DNA from 2 places in the Bacillus sp. NPDC094064 genome. Region 2 is predicted to be linked to the other one. Evidence: a T-box and tRNA genes for the amino acid it is inferred to sense, from the RefSeq annotation. Region 2 holds a T-box; the other holds one or more tRNA genes.
The links. A T-box is a leader RNA that pairs with one kind of tRNA and senses whether it is charged. The one in region 2 lies ahead of metG (methionine--tRNA ligase), so its partner is inferred to be a tRNA-Met.
Positions count from the first base shown of each region.

Region 1: it has a tRNA-Met gene. The T-box ahead of metG (methionine--tRNA ligase) is inferred to sense a tRNA for this amino acid. The anticodon was not compared.

Region 1 is NZ_JBNNUI010000017.1:16,360-24,888, reverse strand. Features, by position in the region: gene mfd (transcription-repair coupling factor) at 1-446, shown strand, start outside; gene spoVT (stage V sporulation protein T) at 582-1,118, shown strand; gene ACQKNI_RS25480 (putative polysaccharide biosynthesis protein) at 1,350-2,951, shown strand; gene mazG (nucleoside triphosphate pyrophosphohydrolase) at 2,964-4,424, shown strand; gene ACQKNI_RS25470 (RNA-binding S4 domain-containing protein) at 4,439-4,714, shown strand; gene yabP (sporulation protein YabP) at 4,773-5,081, shown strand; gene yabQ (spore cortex biosynthesis protein YabQ) at 5,078-5,731, shown strand; gene divIC (cell division protein DivIC) at 5,728-6,087, shown strand; gene ACQKNI_RS25450 (S1 domain-containing RNA-binding protein) at 6,175-6,660, shown strand; tRNA gene ACQKNI_RS25445 (tRNA-Met) at 6,821-6,894, shown strand; tRNA gene ACQKNI_RS25440 (tRNA-Glu) at 6,908-6,979, shown strand; gene spoIIE (stage II sporulation protein E) at 7,239-8,529, shown strand, end outside.
Region 2 is NZ_JBNNUI010000005.1:103,539-112,067, forward strand. Features, by position in the region: gene ACQKNI_RS13275 (DedA family protein) at 1-296, opposite strand, end outside; gene ACQKNI_RS13280 (DUF3978 family protein) at 684-1,127, shown strand; gene ACQKNI_RS13285 (L,D-transpeptidase) at 1,157-1,618, shown strand; gene ACQKNI_RS13290 (response regulator transcription factor) at 1,985-2,650, shown strand; gene ACQKNI_RS13295 (sensor histidine kinase) at 2,628-4,064, shown strand; gene ACQKNI_RS13300 (EamA family transporter) at 4,203-5,105, shown strand; gene metG (methionine--tRNA ligase) at 5,147-6,781, opposite strand; T-box leader at 6,832-7,102, opposite strand; gene ACQKNI_RS13310 (class I SAM-dependent methyltransferase) at 7,216-8,034, shown strand; partial or broken gene ACQKNI_RS13315 (CHASE3 domain-containing protein) at 8,519-8,529, shown strand, end outside.

The DNA.
Region 1 (8,529 bases), on a different contig from region 2:
CATATTTACCAGATGCTTATATTTCAGATAGTAAGCAAAAAATTATGATGTACAAACAATTTAGAGGTGTTTCTACAATCGAGGATATTGAAGAATTACAGGAAGAAATGATCGATAGATTTGGTGATTACCCGCAAGAAGTTGGTTATTTATTACAAATTGCAAATATTAAAGTATTGGCAATGAAAGAACAAATCGAGTTGATTAAGCAAAATAAATTTGAAGTAACAATCCTGTTCTCAGAACAAGCGAGCCAAAATATTGATGGTGGAAAATTATTCATGCTTGGAAATAGTTTTGGTCGTATGATTGGTCTTGGAATGGAAGGATCACAATTGAAAATCGTTATGAAAACGAATGGATTAGAGACATCAAAGTGGTTAACAATTGCTGAAAATTTATTAAAAGGCTTACCAGATGTAAAAAAAGAAGTAATAAATGCCTAATATAAGATAAAAAATACAATTCGACGTGCATAGAAGAACTAATGTGTAAAATACTATGTCTAACAGTTGGTGATTTTTACATGAACAGGTAAATTCACCACTTTGATCATCAGTAGAAAGTGAGGCAGCATTAGAATGAAAGCAACTGGAATCGTACGTCGAATTGATGATTTAGGCAGGGTAGTAATCCCGAAGGAAATTCGTAGAACTTTACGTATTCGAGAAGGAGACCCACTAGAAATATTTGTTGATCGCGATGGGGAAGTAATTTTGAAGAAATATTCTCCAATTAGTGAATTAGGTGATTTTGCAAAAGAATATGCAGATGCTTTATACGATAGTTTAGGACATAATGTGCTTGTGTGCGATCGAGATTCTATTATCGCAGTATCAGGTGTATCCAAAAAAGAATACTTAAATAAAAGTGTAGGGGATCTAATTGAAAAAACGATGGAAGAACGAAAGTCTGTTATTATGACGGACGAAAGTGATATTTCCATTATCGATGGTGTAACAGAAAAGGTTCATTCTTATACAGTTGGACCGATTGTTGCAAATGGAGACCCAATTGGAGCTGTCATCATTTTTTCAAAAGAAGCTATTATAAGTGAAATAGAGCATAAAGCGGTCAATACTGCGGCCAGTTTCTTAGCGAAACAAATGGAACAGTAAGAATATATAATTTTAGAAGTAGCAATCTTTCCTAATTATGATATTTCTTTTTGAGAAATCAATTATTTGGAGATATATGTATATTGAAAAAAGGTAGCGCTTTGCTACCTTTTTTCGTTGAACATTTTCTAGTGTTGCATGAACTTATTATCACTCGTTGGGGTAAGGGAGCTTGTTCTTTTCTTTATGATATAATACGAGGGGTGAGAATAGAAAAAGGAGTTTTCTTGTATGGAAGCGAAGAAGTATCAAGCCTTTTGGCGTGGGGCTATTATATTAACAATCGCAAGTTTTATTACGAAAGTATTAAGCGCTTTTTACCGTATTCCATATCAAAATATAGCGGGTGATATTGGATTTTATATTTACCAACAAATTTATCCTTTTTATGGATTTTGTTTAATTTTAGCTACTTATGGGTTCCCTATTATAATTTCAAAAATGGTCGCGGAACGATTAGAGCGAGGGAAGCAAAAAGAAGCAGAAGAAATTATTTGTGTATCTTTTTGGTTTTTATTAGGAATTGGTTTCATAGGCTTTTTTACATTGTTCTTTGGCGCTGAAACAATTGCAACAGCTATGGGCGATATACACTTAGATAAGTTATTACGTGTTATTTCGTTTTCATTCATATTGATGCCATTTTTATCTGTAGCAAGAGGATATTTTCAGGGGTTTAATAATATGATGCCAACGGCTGTTTCGCAAGTGATAGAACAAACCATTCGGGTTTCTATTATTGTATTTTTATCCCTATTTCTAATTGCTCACGGATTTGATTTATATACAGTTGGTGCAGGTGCTATGTTAGGTTCAATTGCGGGTGGACTGATTGGGATTATTGTACTTTTACTTTATATGCGTCGTGATTTTCGTTCTATATTCTTCAAAAGTTTGAAGAATATTAGGGGGAAAGGAAGGATAATTAAAATCCTTTTTTGGCAAGGATTAGCAATTTGTGTTAGTAACTTGGTGCTTATTTTTATACAAATGGCTGATTCTGTTTCCTTTTATTCTTTACTTATTGGGGCGGGAGAACAAGCTGAAAGTGCAAAGGTATTAAAAGGTGTCTATGACAGAAGTATCCCTCTCATGCAGCTAGGCACTGTCGTGACAACTTCTTTCTCGTTGTCACTTATTCCGATTATTACAGCAGCTAAGGAAAGAGGAGATCTTTCCTTTATTCAAGAAAAGGTAAAGTTAGCAATGAAAATAACGTTCGTAATTGGATTTGCAGCTGCCATTGGATTAACTTGTATTATTCAACCTACGAATATTATGTTGTTTGAAAATAGTGATGGATCAGATGTTTTATCCATTTTATCTTTATCTATTTTATTTAGTTCATTGTCAATTACAACCGCTTCTATTTTACAAGGTTTGGGACAAACGTTAAAACCAGCAATATTTGTTGTATTTGGGGGTAGTTTAAAGTTAGCCTTAAACTACATACTAATGCCGCATTTTGGTGTGAAGGGAGCTGCAATTGCAACCTTAGTTGCGCTAATTGTCATTTCAATGCTAAATAGTGTACTACTTATGCGAGCAGTATCGGAATCGCTTATCGATAAGCGGAATATGCTAGGTGTAGTTATTAGTGGTATTGGTATGGGATTTGTATTAATAATGTTTATCCGTGTGTTGCAAATGTCTGGATTAGTAATTGATGCAGGGCATAGAGGAATTGCAACACTTGAAGCGTTATTAGGTGTAGCCATCGGCGGATCAACATATTTGTTTTTCATTTTAAAATTACGTGTATTTACAAAAAAAGAGCTAGGAACTGTTATGAAACAAGAGAAAAAAGAAGGTTCATTGAAGAAGAGTGGATAGAGGTGGCAGATTGTGAGTGGAATCATTACTATTTTGGGCCTAGGTGCTGGTGAGTTAGATCAGTTAACGATGGGTGTATATCGAAAAATAAAAGAAGCGGATCATATGTTTGTTAGAACGAAGGAACATCCCGTTATAGAAGAATTAGAGAGCGAAGGTATACAATATACGGCTTTTGACAATGTATATGAAGCGCATGATACATTTGAAATTGTATATGAAACAATTGCGAATACATTGCTAGAACAAGCTAAAGGTACAGAAATCATCTACGCTGTTCCAGGGCACCCGCTAGTAGCGGAAAGAACAGTTCAGCTACTGTTGGAAAAAGGAGAAATAGCAAATGTTGAAGTGCGGATTGAAGGTGGACAAAGCTTCCTTGATCCGATGTTCGCAAGTCTGAAAATCGATCCGATTGAAGGGTTCCAACTAATTGACGCTACATCATTTGAAAGAGGGCAATTAGAATTACGTCAACATTTAATCTTTTGCCAAGTGTATGATGCGTTCGTTGCTTCAGATGTGAAGTTAACATTAATGGAAATGTTACCGGATGATTATGAAGTGTATATCGTAACAGCTGCAGGAACTTCGTTCGAACAAGTTAAAAAGGTACCATTGTACATGTTAGATCATGAAACAGAATTGAATAATTTAACGAGTGTATATGTACCACCAGTTCAGGAACGTGCGTCCTTGTATCAACAGTTTGATGTGCTTAGAGAAATTATTGCAGACCTTCGTGGGCCAAATGGTTGTCCGTGGGATAAAAAGCAAACACATCAATCTTTAAAGAAGTATTTAATTGAGGAAGCTTATGAAGTATTAGAAGCAATTGATGAAGAGGACGATGATCATTTAGTAGAGGAACTAGGCGATGTATTATTACAAGTTATGCTTCATGCCCAAATTGGGGAGGATGAAGGTTGGTTCTCTATAGATGATATTATTCGAACTCTATCTGAGAAAATGGTTCGTCGCCATCCACATGTATTTGGAAATACGGATGTAAATAATGCCGATGAAGTGATTGCTAATTGGGAAGAAATTAAAAAACAAGAAAAAGGATCTGTGAAAGAATCTGTTTTAAATGGAGTTCCAAAAAGTTTGCCGCAGCTACTACGTGCTTATGAAATTCAGAAGGAAGCCGGCAAGGTAGGATTTGATTGGGCAGATGTGCAACCGATGATTGAAAAAGCCATAGAAGAATGGCAAGAGTTCCAACAAGAAGTTGTGAACATGGATGTGGAAAAGATGTTAGGTGAATTTGGTGATTTATTATTTGCGTTTGTTAATATAGCCCGCCATTATAAAATAGACCCAGAAGAGGCGTTACGTTCAACTAATGAGAAATTTATCGGTCGTTTTTTATACATGGAAGCAAAAGTAGCTGAAATGAATAAAGAAATGCAAGATTTATCACTAGAACAGTTAGATGTTTTATGGGAAGAGGCAAAACAAACAGAGCGTTAATAGGGGGATTTTATATGCGTCTAGATAAGTTTTTAAAAGTATCACGTTTAATTAAAAGAAGAACATTAGCGAAAGAAGTAGCTGACCAAGGAAGAATATCAATTAATGGTCAAGTGGCAAAAGCAAGTTCAGATGTGAAAGTGGCTGATGAATTAACAATTCGTTTTGGTCAAAAAATAGTAACTGTAAAAATAAATGAATTGAAAGAAACGACTAAAAAAGAAGATGCAGCAAATATGTATAGCTTAATTCGCGAAGAAAAAGTAAAAGCGGAAGAAGGCTTGTTCTAAAATTGGTTATCCTTCCATACATTACTATTAGCTAGTATAAATCTATGGGGGGATTTACGTGAATAATGGTTACTCACCTATGTCTTCTAATCAACAAAACGTTTCTGTAGAGCATGATATTGTTATGCGTGGCAGGCGTGTAATCGATATTACTGGTGTAAAGCAGGTAGAGAGTTTTGATAGCGAAGAGTTTTTACTCGAGACTGTAATGGGTTTTTTAACAATTCGTGGTCAAAATTTACAAATGAAAAATTTAGATGTAGAAAAAGGTGTTGTATCGATTAAAGGTAAAGTTCATGAAATGCTGTATATTGATGAGAATCAAGGGGAGAAAACTAAAGGTTTCTTTAGTAAGTTGTTTAAATGAGTCTAACAATTCAGCTGTATACAATGCTTTCAATGATTGGAATGGGTGCTTGGATTGGAGCGTCTTTAGATACATATCAACGGTTTTTAAAGCGTTCAGAACGTAAACGTTGGCTTGTATTTATACATGATATACTATTTTGGATTGTCCAAGCATTATTCGTTTTCTATGTATTGCTTCTTGTAAATGAGGCTGAACTACGTATATATGTGTTTTTGGCATTATTATGTGGTTTTGCAGCATATCAAAGCATGTTGAAAGCATTATACATGAAGATGTTAAATTTTCTCATCTATATTTTTGTACAAACAACACACTTTTTTGTTCGAATTATACAGCTACTCGTGATAAAACCTGTTATTATTATAGCGCAGCTATTTATTGCATTTATATTATTCTTATTTCGTATACTGCTTTCAATTGGACATGTGTTATGGAAAATGGTGATTTGGATATTACTTTTCATATGGAAAGTTTTTTTCTGGCCTGTTCGATTTATTGCTTCGCTCATATGGAAACTTCTCCCTAATCGTGTTAAACTTTTTATAATGAAACATGTAGGGTTCCTGCAATATATAGCAAAATTGAAGGGACATATCTTCCAATTATGGGAGCGTATAAAAAAGAAGTTAGGGGGACCTCGGAAATGAGGGAACTGAGACAAAGAACAATCGAAAAACAGAGTCCAAATCCTGTTAAAGAGCATATAATACAAACGGATGAGAACAGGAAGCGACTTTATCGCCGTTTAGCGGTTTTTCTTGTCTTTGCTTTTACAATTATTGCGAGTATTAGTGTAACGTTTTATCAACAAAACAGTTCCATTAAAGCAAAAGAAGCAAAAGTTAAGGACATGAAAAAAGAACTGGATTCATTAACGAATAAAGAAAAGAGTCTAAAAGACGAAGTTCAAAAGTTAAATGATGAAGAGTACGTATTAAAGATTGCTAGAAGGGATTATTTCTTCTCTGGAAAAGGGGAGATAATTTTTCCTGTTTCTAAGTAGAGTATGTCTTATTGACACTATATTTTAGGATTATATATAATAAAGTAAAATTTGACTTTTTAACCACTAAGGAGGAGCATTTTTTTTATGTCAATCGAGGTAGGCAGCAAGTTACAGGGTAAAGTAACAGGTATTACAAATTTTGGGGCTTTTGTGGAGCTGCCAGAAGGCTTAACAGGTCTTGTTCATATTAGTGAAGTTGCTGATAATTATGTGAAAGATATTAACGATCACTTAAAAGTGGGCGACCAAGTAGAAGTAAAAGTTATTAACGTTGAAAAAGATGGCAAGATTGGTCTATCTATTAAGAAAGCGAAAGAGCGCGAAAAAACAGAAGGAGATCGTCCACGTGGTGAATATCAACGCGGTGGTGATCAACAACGTTCTGGACGTCCACAACGTAATAATCGTTCTTTCAATAGAGATAATCGCGGTGGCGGTAACGACCGAGCTCCAAAAGAAACATTTGAGCAAAAGATGGCGCGCTTTTTAAAAGATAGTGAAGATCGTTTAACTTCTTTAAAGCGTAACACAGAATCTAAACGTGGTGGCCGTGGCGCACGTCGCGGATAATACGACCGTTTAATTCTTGACATATAGAGAGGTACCCAGAGCGATTGCTCGGGGTGCTTTTTTATATGGGAAAATATATTTTTAAAAAAGTTTTCAAGATGTGTTGACTTTAAATTGTATCTGATGTAAGATACTAATTGTCCGTTAAATAAGACGACATGGCGGTGTAGCTCAGCTGGCTAGAGCGTACGGTTCATACCCGTGAGGTCGGGGGTTCGATCCCCTCCGCCGCTATATTTATTTTAACGGCCCGTTGGTCAAGTGGTTAAGACACCGCCCTTTCACGGCGGTAACACGGGTTCGAATCCCGTACGGGTCATCTAAAAAGATCATGCAAATGTGCATGATCTTTTTTTGTTAAATAAATTAAGATATACAATACTTCTACAAAATTATCCTATATTTTCTGAATGTTCAATCAAAATATTAGGGATAAATTACATACTGTGTATATATGTAGAGTTATTTCAAATAAAAAGTCGAACGATTATAAAAGTGAAAACTGTTGTTTTGACAAAAATCCCAATAATCATCTTTTATAATGACAGTAATTAAACTATGCAGGTGGTGTTAAAAATATGCCTAAAGCAGGAAGGAATACTATGAATACAAGTGCATTGGCAATGGATGAGAGTCAGCTTGGAACAATAAAGTGGACGAGTAAGTTGCGAATGAAGTTTGAACAGGTTTTCTTTAGATGGGGATTTATTATTGTTGTTATTGGTTTTCTTTTGGGACGAGCATATATATTAACAAACATTTTACCGTTTGCACTGCCATTTTTTGCTGCTGTTTATGTTATGAAGCGGGATAAAATGCCGCTCGCGTTCTTAGCTCTAATGGGAGGAGCGCTTTCCGTTTCGATAGATAATTTATTTTTTACTTTTGCATCTATTTTTACTTTCTTCATTTATAATATCTTCTTTAGTCGATTTACACGTAAAACGGTCGGACTTGTTCCATTCCAAGTATTTATCTCCGCATTAACCGCACACTTAGTTGTTGTCTATTTTGCACAACAGACTGTCACCATGTACGATTTACTTGTTAGTACGATTGAGGCGGGGCTTAGCTTTGTATTAACTATGATATTTTTACAAAGTGTTCCGCTTTTAGTAGAAAGGAAAGGAAAACAACAAGCATTAGAGACAGAAGAAATAGTTTGTTTAATTATATTACTAGCATCTGTATTAACGGGTACAACAGATTGGTTTGTATATGATGCTTCGATTCAACATATTTTCACTAGGTATTTAGTACTAGTGTTTGCATTTATTGCTGGCGCTGCCACCGGTTCTACAGTGGGGGTTGTTACTGGATTAATATTAAGTTTAGCGAATGTGTCTAGCTTGTCTCAGCTTAGTTTACTTGCCTTTTCTGGATTACTTGGTGGGTTGTTAAAAGAAGGGAAGCGTCTAGGTGTTAGTTTAGGTTTATTAATTGGGACAAGCTTGATTACGCTATATGTAGACAAGCAAACAAATATCGTAACAACTTTAATTGAATCTGGTGTGGCGATTATGTTCTTCTTATTAACGCCGAAACTTGTTGTGGATCGTATTGCTAAATTTATGCCAGGTACACAGGAACATTCGCAAGATCAACAACAATATCTAAGAAGAATGCGTGATGTTACAGCGAACAAAATTAATCAATTTGCAAATGTGTTTGCCGCTTTATCTAATAGCTTTTCTGTATATGGGTACGTGGAGGAGGAAGATAAGGAGACAGAGGCGGATTTGTTCTTAAGTACAATTACTGCAAAAACATGTCAAACATGTTTTAAAAAGGATCAATGCTGGGTAGTTAATTTCGATAAAACATACGATTATATGAAACAAATCATGAATGAAACAGAAGAAGGGACGT
Region 2 (8,529 bases):
CACATTCTTGTTAAGTCGATTTTTCTTTGTGTTAAAAATACGTATTTCCCATACTTTTGAACAAAGGGCATACCTAATTTATTCCCTAAAAAGTATTGAATCGTCATTCCTACACTTGTCCCAATAAAGGATAGAATAATTAAAATTGGTAAACTCAAATCGCCCTTCTGTGCTAAAAATCCCGCATATGCTAATGTTGGCTCTCCCGGAAACGGAAGTGCAATATATTCTAACAGCAAGCCTACAAGTACAACATAGTACCCGTACTGCTGAAATAATTCATGAACCCATTCCATGTCATCTCTCCTTCCAATCACGTGCAACTTCTTACTATTATTGTATAAAAAAATTGTCGAAATAACTATCACAATAGCTTACATTTTTATTACATTTTTGTAAGGATTAAACTACAATTCGCCCTTTTTTCTTGAATGATATAAATTTTTTTCAAGGAGAGATAACAGCCAATCCGCCTAAAAATATACATTTTTCAACACTTAAATTACCTTTGTTTTGTTCTCAATAAAAAACCATCACAAACTCATACTAACTTCATATTAGCTTCATATACGTATTGTAAGATTATATCGGAATTTGTTGAAAAATTTAACTAATATATGACTAAACATGAAATTGAATAAATATAAGTCGCTTTTCGAAATTGAAAAAAGGGTGAATAAGAAATGGAAGCTTATAAAATGCACGATTTTATTAAAACAAATGTTGAATCTCATCAAAATGAAACCGTTTTTAATTTACACATATGTGAAACAAATGAGTTTGACGTAAGTTTAACAAAATCTACAACGCTGTCTTTTGTCGTTTCAAAAAAGAATATTAAGATTGCCACGAGAAAATGGATTAATTCAAATCAAGAGAGCATGGTTGGCAAAAGCTACATCATTCCAACGAAAGCGTTTCATTATTTCTTACCGATCATTTCTGAAACTGAAGATGAACTACATATTCAAGTTCAAAGTTTTGGACTACATGGTGAGCTTTTACTAAATGAAAGATTATTAATTGATAAAAACAACAAAAACAATGCAAAGATTACTACTTTCTTTGAAACATTAAATGAAAATGTAAATCAAGCATTACGAGGATTACAAATTCATTGTATGTAATACTACTACAATAATAAAAGGAGAATATAATGAAAAAATTATTATTAAGCGTTTTATTATCAGTAGTTTTTTTATCAGTCCCACATATTTCTGCTGAGGCATCATCAACGAACGATCAACTTATTGTGGACACAAACGCAAAGAAAATGGATTTTTATCAAAATGGAAAGTTTGTAAAAAGCTTTACTGTTGCGACTGGAAAAGCTGCAACGCCAACTCCAAAAGGCACTTTTAAGATCGTAAATAAAATTAAGAATCGTCCCTACTATACAGGAAAGATTAAAGGTGGAGATCCACGTAACCCACTTGGTGATCGTTGGCTTGGATTAAATATGGCAGGTACTTACGGAACTACTTATGCGATTCATGGAACGAACAATAATCAAGCAATTGGAAAGGCGACAACACTTGGCTGTATACGCATGTATAACAATGATGTACGCTGGTTATTTGAGCGTATTCCGGAGCAAGCTACTGTCACTGTAAAATAACTTAAGAACAAGATTTACGTGTAGCCAAGATTTTTAATATCTTGGCTTATTTTATTTCTTCATTTACAGTAGCAAAACGACTATACTTGCATATATAATGGGAATAGATTGTGTTAAACAATATTGAAACATTTATAAACATGGATATTAAAATTATACAGTTATAATATTTTATAAATTTTACAATACATACTATAATGGAATTACTGTAATTCCAAGATATTCAGTTAAGATAAACAATCCCCCCTTGCTACTTTTATGACTCTTTTATAGCGGGGGCTTATTATATGTATAAACAATCTGAGTCACTCGAAAAATGATGAATTTGAATATTGCAGTAAAAAGCGTTATTTAGGAGGTGTTACTATGACGCATATACTGGTGATTGAAGATAACCCAGATATACAAGAACTGATTCGTGAATTTCTAATGGCACAAAACTTTACCGTTGATGTTGTTGGCGCTGGAACAGAAGGTATACTTCTTTTCCAAAAAAATTCATACGATCTTGTCCTCCTTGATGTGATGTTACCAGATATAGATGGCTATAGTATTTGTAAAATTATGCGAGGACAATCTGATGTACCAATTATTATGTTAACAGGTCTACATAATGAGGAAAGTGAAATTAAAGGATTTGAATTAGGTATTGATGACTATATTACAAAACCTTTCCATTACACCGTATTTATTAAGCGTGTAGAAGCTGTATTAAGAAGGGCAGCAACGAAGGAAGCAGAAACTGCAACTATACTGCACTTCCATGAATTGATGTTAAATTCTACAGCATACGCCGCTTACGTTCATGGTAATCAAATTGAATTGACTACAAAAGAGTTTGAAATTATATATACTTTACTGCAAAACCGAGGAAAAGTATTATCAAGAAGTGATTTGTTGAATAAGGTATGGGGCTATGAACATTATGGTGATGTAAGAGTTATCGATACACATATTAAAAACTTACGAAAAAAATTAGGAATTCCTTATATTAAAACGGTGAAAGGCATTGGCTACAAAATCGAATCGTAGCAAAAACAACATCACCAAAAATATTTTCATCAAAACCTTATTATTTTGTATTCTTTTATCATTTTGTCTTTATCAAATTATTTATTTTCTAGCTTCAAACTATGATAAAGAACATTTTGCAAATGGAACGCAGACTACAGAACATGCGGATTCAGACAAACAAAACGAACAAAGTAAAACGAATCAAAATACAGCTGTTTCAGAGAGTAACATGTTTAATTTTCAATCTTCTATTATAGACTATAAAACACTCTCTAGAGCTATCAATCACCTTTTGCAGCCTAGCCAAACTGTAAAAGCAAAAGAACATGCACAAAGTATTTCGGGGGAAAATAGCGCTAATGTGCCACTTACAGAAGCGGAAAAGAAAGTCGCTAACAATGATGCCTTACATAAACAAACGGCAGCAAGTAAAACAAATGATACAAATGATAATCCAAAATTAGCAGATGCACTGCAGCAATTAGCTCCGCGTATTGGCGCGACAATGCTTGCATTATCTCTGCTCGGATCTTTAATTTATGCAAAACTAATTGCCAAACCTTTTCAATATATGAGCGATGCGTTAAAAGATATTATGAATCTTGATTTCTCAGATAAAAAGGCACTGAACCAACATACAGATCAAACAGATTTTAATTTACAAGTCGCTGCTTCACAAGTACCAAATATTGTGAAGAATTTACATGAAAGTAATCAAGATTTAAGAAATGAGCTCAAAAAGGAACAACAATTAGAACAATCTCGTAAAGAATTTATGTCTATGGTATCCCATGAATTAAAAACACCAATCGCAGCCGTTATGGGACAACTAGATGGCATGATTCACGGAATCGGAGCTTATAAAGATAGAGATAAGTATTTAAAACGCTCCTACGAAATGATGCAAGATATTAACGTATTAACGGAAAAAATGTCAGAATTATCCAAAATACAAAACCCTCAATTTAAACCGAATTTAGAAGTTATTTCATTAACTACTATTATTGAGGATGTTATGAAGAAAGTAGATTATTTTGTATCTGTAAAACAATTACATGTTCAATCTAATATTAAACAAGATGTACAAATTTTAGCTGACCCTAAATTTATTCAAACTGCTATTTTTAACATTATTTCAAATGCAATTCATTATACAATTGATCATCAGCATGTATATATAAAGCTTTATGAAAAGCCAAACGGTTACGCATTAGAAGTATTAAATACAGGTTCACAAATCGATGAGGATAAACTTGCTCATTTATTTGAGCCATTCTATCGCGCAAACCCTTGCAAACATGGATTAGTACAAGGTAGTGGTCTTGGGTTATATATTGTAAAACAAATATTAGATAAACATCAGTTTCCTTATGGAATACAAAACACACCTCAAGGTGTAAAATGCTCCATCGTATTCCCAAAAGCAATGTAAAAACCAACTCTAATTTCATACCCCAAATTCATACTTCGTATGAATGGCGGAATTTTGTAGAGTGTCTTACTCTGTTTCGTTCGCCCGTTATCCTTTTTGGATAGCGGGCGTTTTTTATTATTTATAAGGAGGATTTTTATGGAGAAGTTTAAGTATTCATTACTCGTTTTATTCGGCGCTTGTAGCTACGGCGTACTTTCAACTATTTTCAAACTTGGATTCATTGATGGCTTTTCAGCACAGCAACTATTAGGAGGACAATATGTCTTCGGATGGATTGGACTACTTTTACTCGTTCTTTTCTTTTCACGTCATACAGTAACAAAAAAGCAATTCTTTTCCTTACTAACAGTCGGAACAACGATGAGTATGACTGGGATTTTCTATGCTATTTCTGTAGAAGAACTACCAGCATCTATCGCTGTCGTCCTACTCTTCCAGTTCACTTGGATTGGTGTAGTTATCGAAGCAATTGCAAATCGAACATTTCCAAGCCGTGAGAAAGTTATATCTATCATTATTTTATTTACTGGTACATTGTTTGCAGGTGGTATCTTTGACGGCCTCGAACAAAATTTTTCTACAAAAGGGATTATCTTTGGACTATTAGCCGCTGTCTCTTTTTCATTCTATGTTTTTGCAAGTGGGCGCGTCGCTACAGATGTTCCGCCTTATACGAAAAGCTTTCTTATGACAACAAGCGCTACTCTGATCGTATGCCTATTCTTCCCGCCAACCTTTTTAACAGATGGTGCCCTACAAGCTGGTCTATGGAAATATGCGTTCTTCCTTGGATTGTTCGGTGTTGTTGTACCTGTCATTTGTTTTTCCATCGGTGTACCGAAAGTTGGAACAGGGCTTGGCACAATATTAGGAGCAGCTGAATTACCAACGGCCATTATCGCTTCTATTACACTTGTACATGAAGTCGTAACGTTCATGCAGTGGATTGGGATTATTTTTATATTGATTGGGATTTTCACTCCTCAGCTGCTTACAGCTAAAAAAAGAAAGAAACATAGTAGTGTGCATAGCGCATGACAAAAGACCTTTCATTTATTTGAAAGGTCTTTTTCTACATTTCACTTTACCGCTCCATGCAGCTTCTCTACCTCACGCTCAATTTGTTTTACATCGATTCGTTCAAATAATGGCTGCACGCTATCAATTCTATCCGGCAACGTATGTTGAGGTTCCCAATTTCGTTTTACAATCGACAATGTGTTTCGAACTCTTTCACTTGAAAATGGTAAAAATGGCTCAAGGAGATTTGCAAAATTAGCGATAAGATAAACACAATTATAAATGGTTTCTTCACATGAAGCTGGATCATCTTCCCTTTGTTTCCAAGGCTGCCTCTCATCAAAGTATTTATTTGCAAAACGTACTGCCTCAAATATTGTCTCTAACGCCACCTTGAATTTTGTTTGCTCAATCGCCTCTCCTACATTTTTATATAATCCTTCTACTTTATCTTTCAGCTCTACATTGATAGTTCCCTTCGGCACAATGCCACCATAATATTTTTCAACAAACTTTAATGTCCGGTTCACGAAGTTTCCATACGCCCCTAACAATTCACTATTATGGCTGTAAATGAATTCGCGCCATGAAAAGTCAGTGTCACGATTTTCTGGTGCATTGACTGTCAAAAAGTAACGAATAGAATCTGGATCGTATCGTTCCAATATGTCAGGTATCCATACTGCCCAGTTTTTACTTGTCGATAACTTTCTTTTTTCTACTGTTAAATATTCATTCGAAACGATATGGTGCGGGATTGCTTCCTCACCTATTCCGAGTAATACCGCTGGCCAAATGATGGAGTGAAATGGAATATTATCCTTCCCATGTACATAATATGTTTTTGCATCTCTATCCCAAAACTCTCGATCATCTTTTCCTGTTTCTTCAGCCCAATGTTTACTCGCTGAATAATAACCTGTCACTGCTTCAATCCATACGTAAACTTTCTTACCTTCATATCCTTCTACTGGAATTGGAACCCCGATTGGTAAATCTCGTGACACGGCTCTATCTTGTAACCCTTCCTTTACATATCTTTCTGTTAGCTGAATGGCATTGTCACGCCATGTTCCGTTTTGTTTTGCGATTTCTACAGCTCCTTTAATTTGCTCCTGAAATGTATGCAATGCGAAATAGAAATGCTCTGTTTCCTGTACAGATGGCGTACTACCACATAACTTACATTTCTTTTCTAACAAATCGAGTGGATCTAAAATGGCTGAACAAGCATCACATTGATCTCCTCTTGCTGCTTCATGACAATGAGGACAAATTCCTTCTACGTAACGATCTGGTAAAAACTGCGTACACGTTTCGCAATATGCTTGTTCCACTGTTTTTTTATGAATATGGCCTTCCTCTAATAAACGTAAAAAAACTTTTTGAACTGTTTCATGATGGTGCTCGCTATCTGTACGTGTATAACAATCATACGTAAAACCGAGATTCTGAAAACATCGCTGGAATTCTTCATGATACTTATCAGCAATTTCTTTCGCCGTTACACCTTCTTGTTTTGCCCGAATTGCAATTGGTGTTCCATTACAATCACTTCCTGAAACATACAACACATTCTCGCCTTTTGCCCTATAATAACGTGCTAAAATATCTCCAGGTAACAAACTAGCAATATGTCCAAGGTGTAACGAACCATTTGCATACGGCCAAGCGCCTCCAATAAAAGTACTCATCTTACACTCCTCCTTTACAATATAAAAAGCCCCACCCCTATCTTAAAAAAGATAAGGGCGGGGCTGTATAAACAGTCGCGGTACCACCTTATTTCGCCAATCACTCACATAATTAGCCTTAACAAGTACGGAGCTCTATGCTCTTATACTGTGGTTTTGATAACGAGTACCAACTCTCGTCGCCGCCTACTATTATCATGTGATAAGTTCAGGACGCAGCTCAAAGGCCATTGTTCAAATGAATATTCTTGCTTCTTCTCAGCTACCGAAGCTCTCTGGAAAGAATGTTTTCATCCTACTTTTCCTTTTCAACGCTTTTACGTATAACACGTATTTTACGACTAAATAACAGAAAAATCAAATTATATTTCAAAAAAACAGGAAATTCCCTCCACCCACCGAATACCTATACGTTCACGAAAGGAGTGATACTATTGAATCAAAAACAACTAAGCGCTATAAATGAAAAGAGCTGGAATGCAGCTGCTTATGAAGCTTGGACAAATCGCCACGGTGCACCAGCTGATTATGCTAAAAAGCTCATGGAAGATCCCGTGCGCGAAGTAGATCACTATTTACCTTACATACAATCTCCAAAAGGAAAACGTATTATTAATTTACTCGGGTCAAAAGGCAATAAAGCCGTTGCTCTCGCTCTCTTAGGAGCTGACGTAACGGTTGTTGATATTTCAGCAAGTAATGCAAAATATGCAAATGAGCTCGCAGAAGCTGCAGGTATCTCTATCCAGTATGTCGTTTCTGATATATTAAATGCGCAGCTCTCCGAATCATTTGATATCGTATTACTAGAACTTGGTGTACTTCATTACTTTCTAGATTTAAAACCGCTCTTTCAAAAAATTGCTACTTTACTAAAAAGAAATGGAACACTTATCCTTCGCGATTATCATCCAATGTATACAAAACTGCTAGGAGTAGACCACCCATCATTTCGGGCCAATGGAAATTATTTCGATGAAGAATTAATTGAAGATGATGTTGCTTACAGCATCCTTCTTACAGAAGCGCAGAAAGAATCGTTACCGAAAACAACCATCCGTCGCTGGACGCTAGGAGAAATTATTACAACACTTGCGGAAGAACATTTTAAAATTGAAAAACTAGTTGAAGAACACGGGTCTCATCAAAAGTGGGTATTCCCTTCTACTGCACCCGAAGGAATTGAAGAACGCGTGCCCGGTCTATATACATTAATTGCGACAGCATGCAAAAAAGGATCCCTTCACGGATAGGATCCTTTTTGCATGCTTACGCATATAAGTTGAGGTTGGAGATTACCATAATTCTGTAGAATAGGACACAAGATATTTCAACATTTTGTCTCTGACTTACGTCGTCAAAAAGGGGTATGACCAACATAACGAAGAGTAATGTCTTTAGTTGATACCGATAATCATTATCAACTAATTAGAAGTATACATGATGTTATTTCAAATTACAATAGCATTTTTAATATTTATTTATCAATCTCCAAATATACAAATATATACATTTCAAGAACAATTCCCCCTATCAATCTGTCACCTTTCACCCGCTTGAGGAAAGAGACCTTTTTCGGATAATGCGTTAAAATATATCTTTCTCTCTCTAATTCTGTCTGCTATAATGCCTAAAGGAAAGAAGAAAGCTTTATTCCAACTGGAGTAAAGCTTTCTTTTGATTTTACATCTATTAATTATAATACTAAGATTTTAAAAAGGAGGATTTTTTTATCACATGAATTTTTT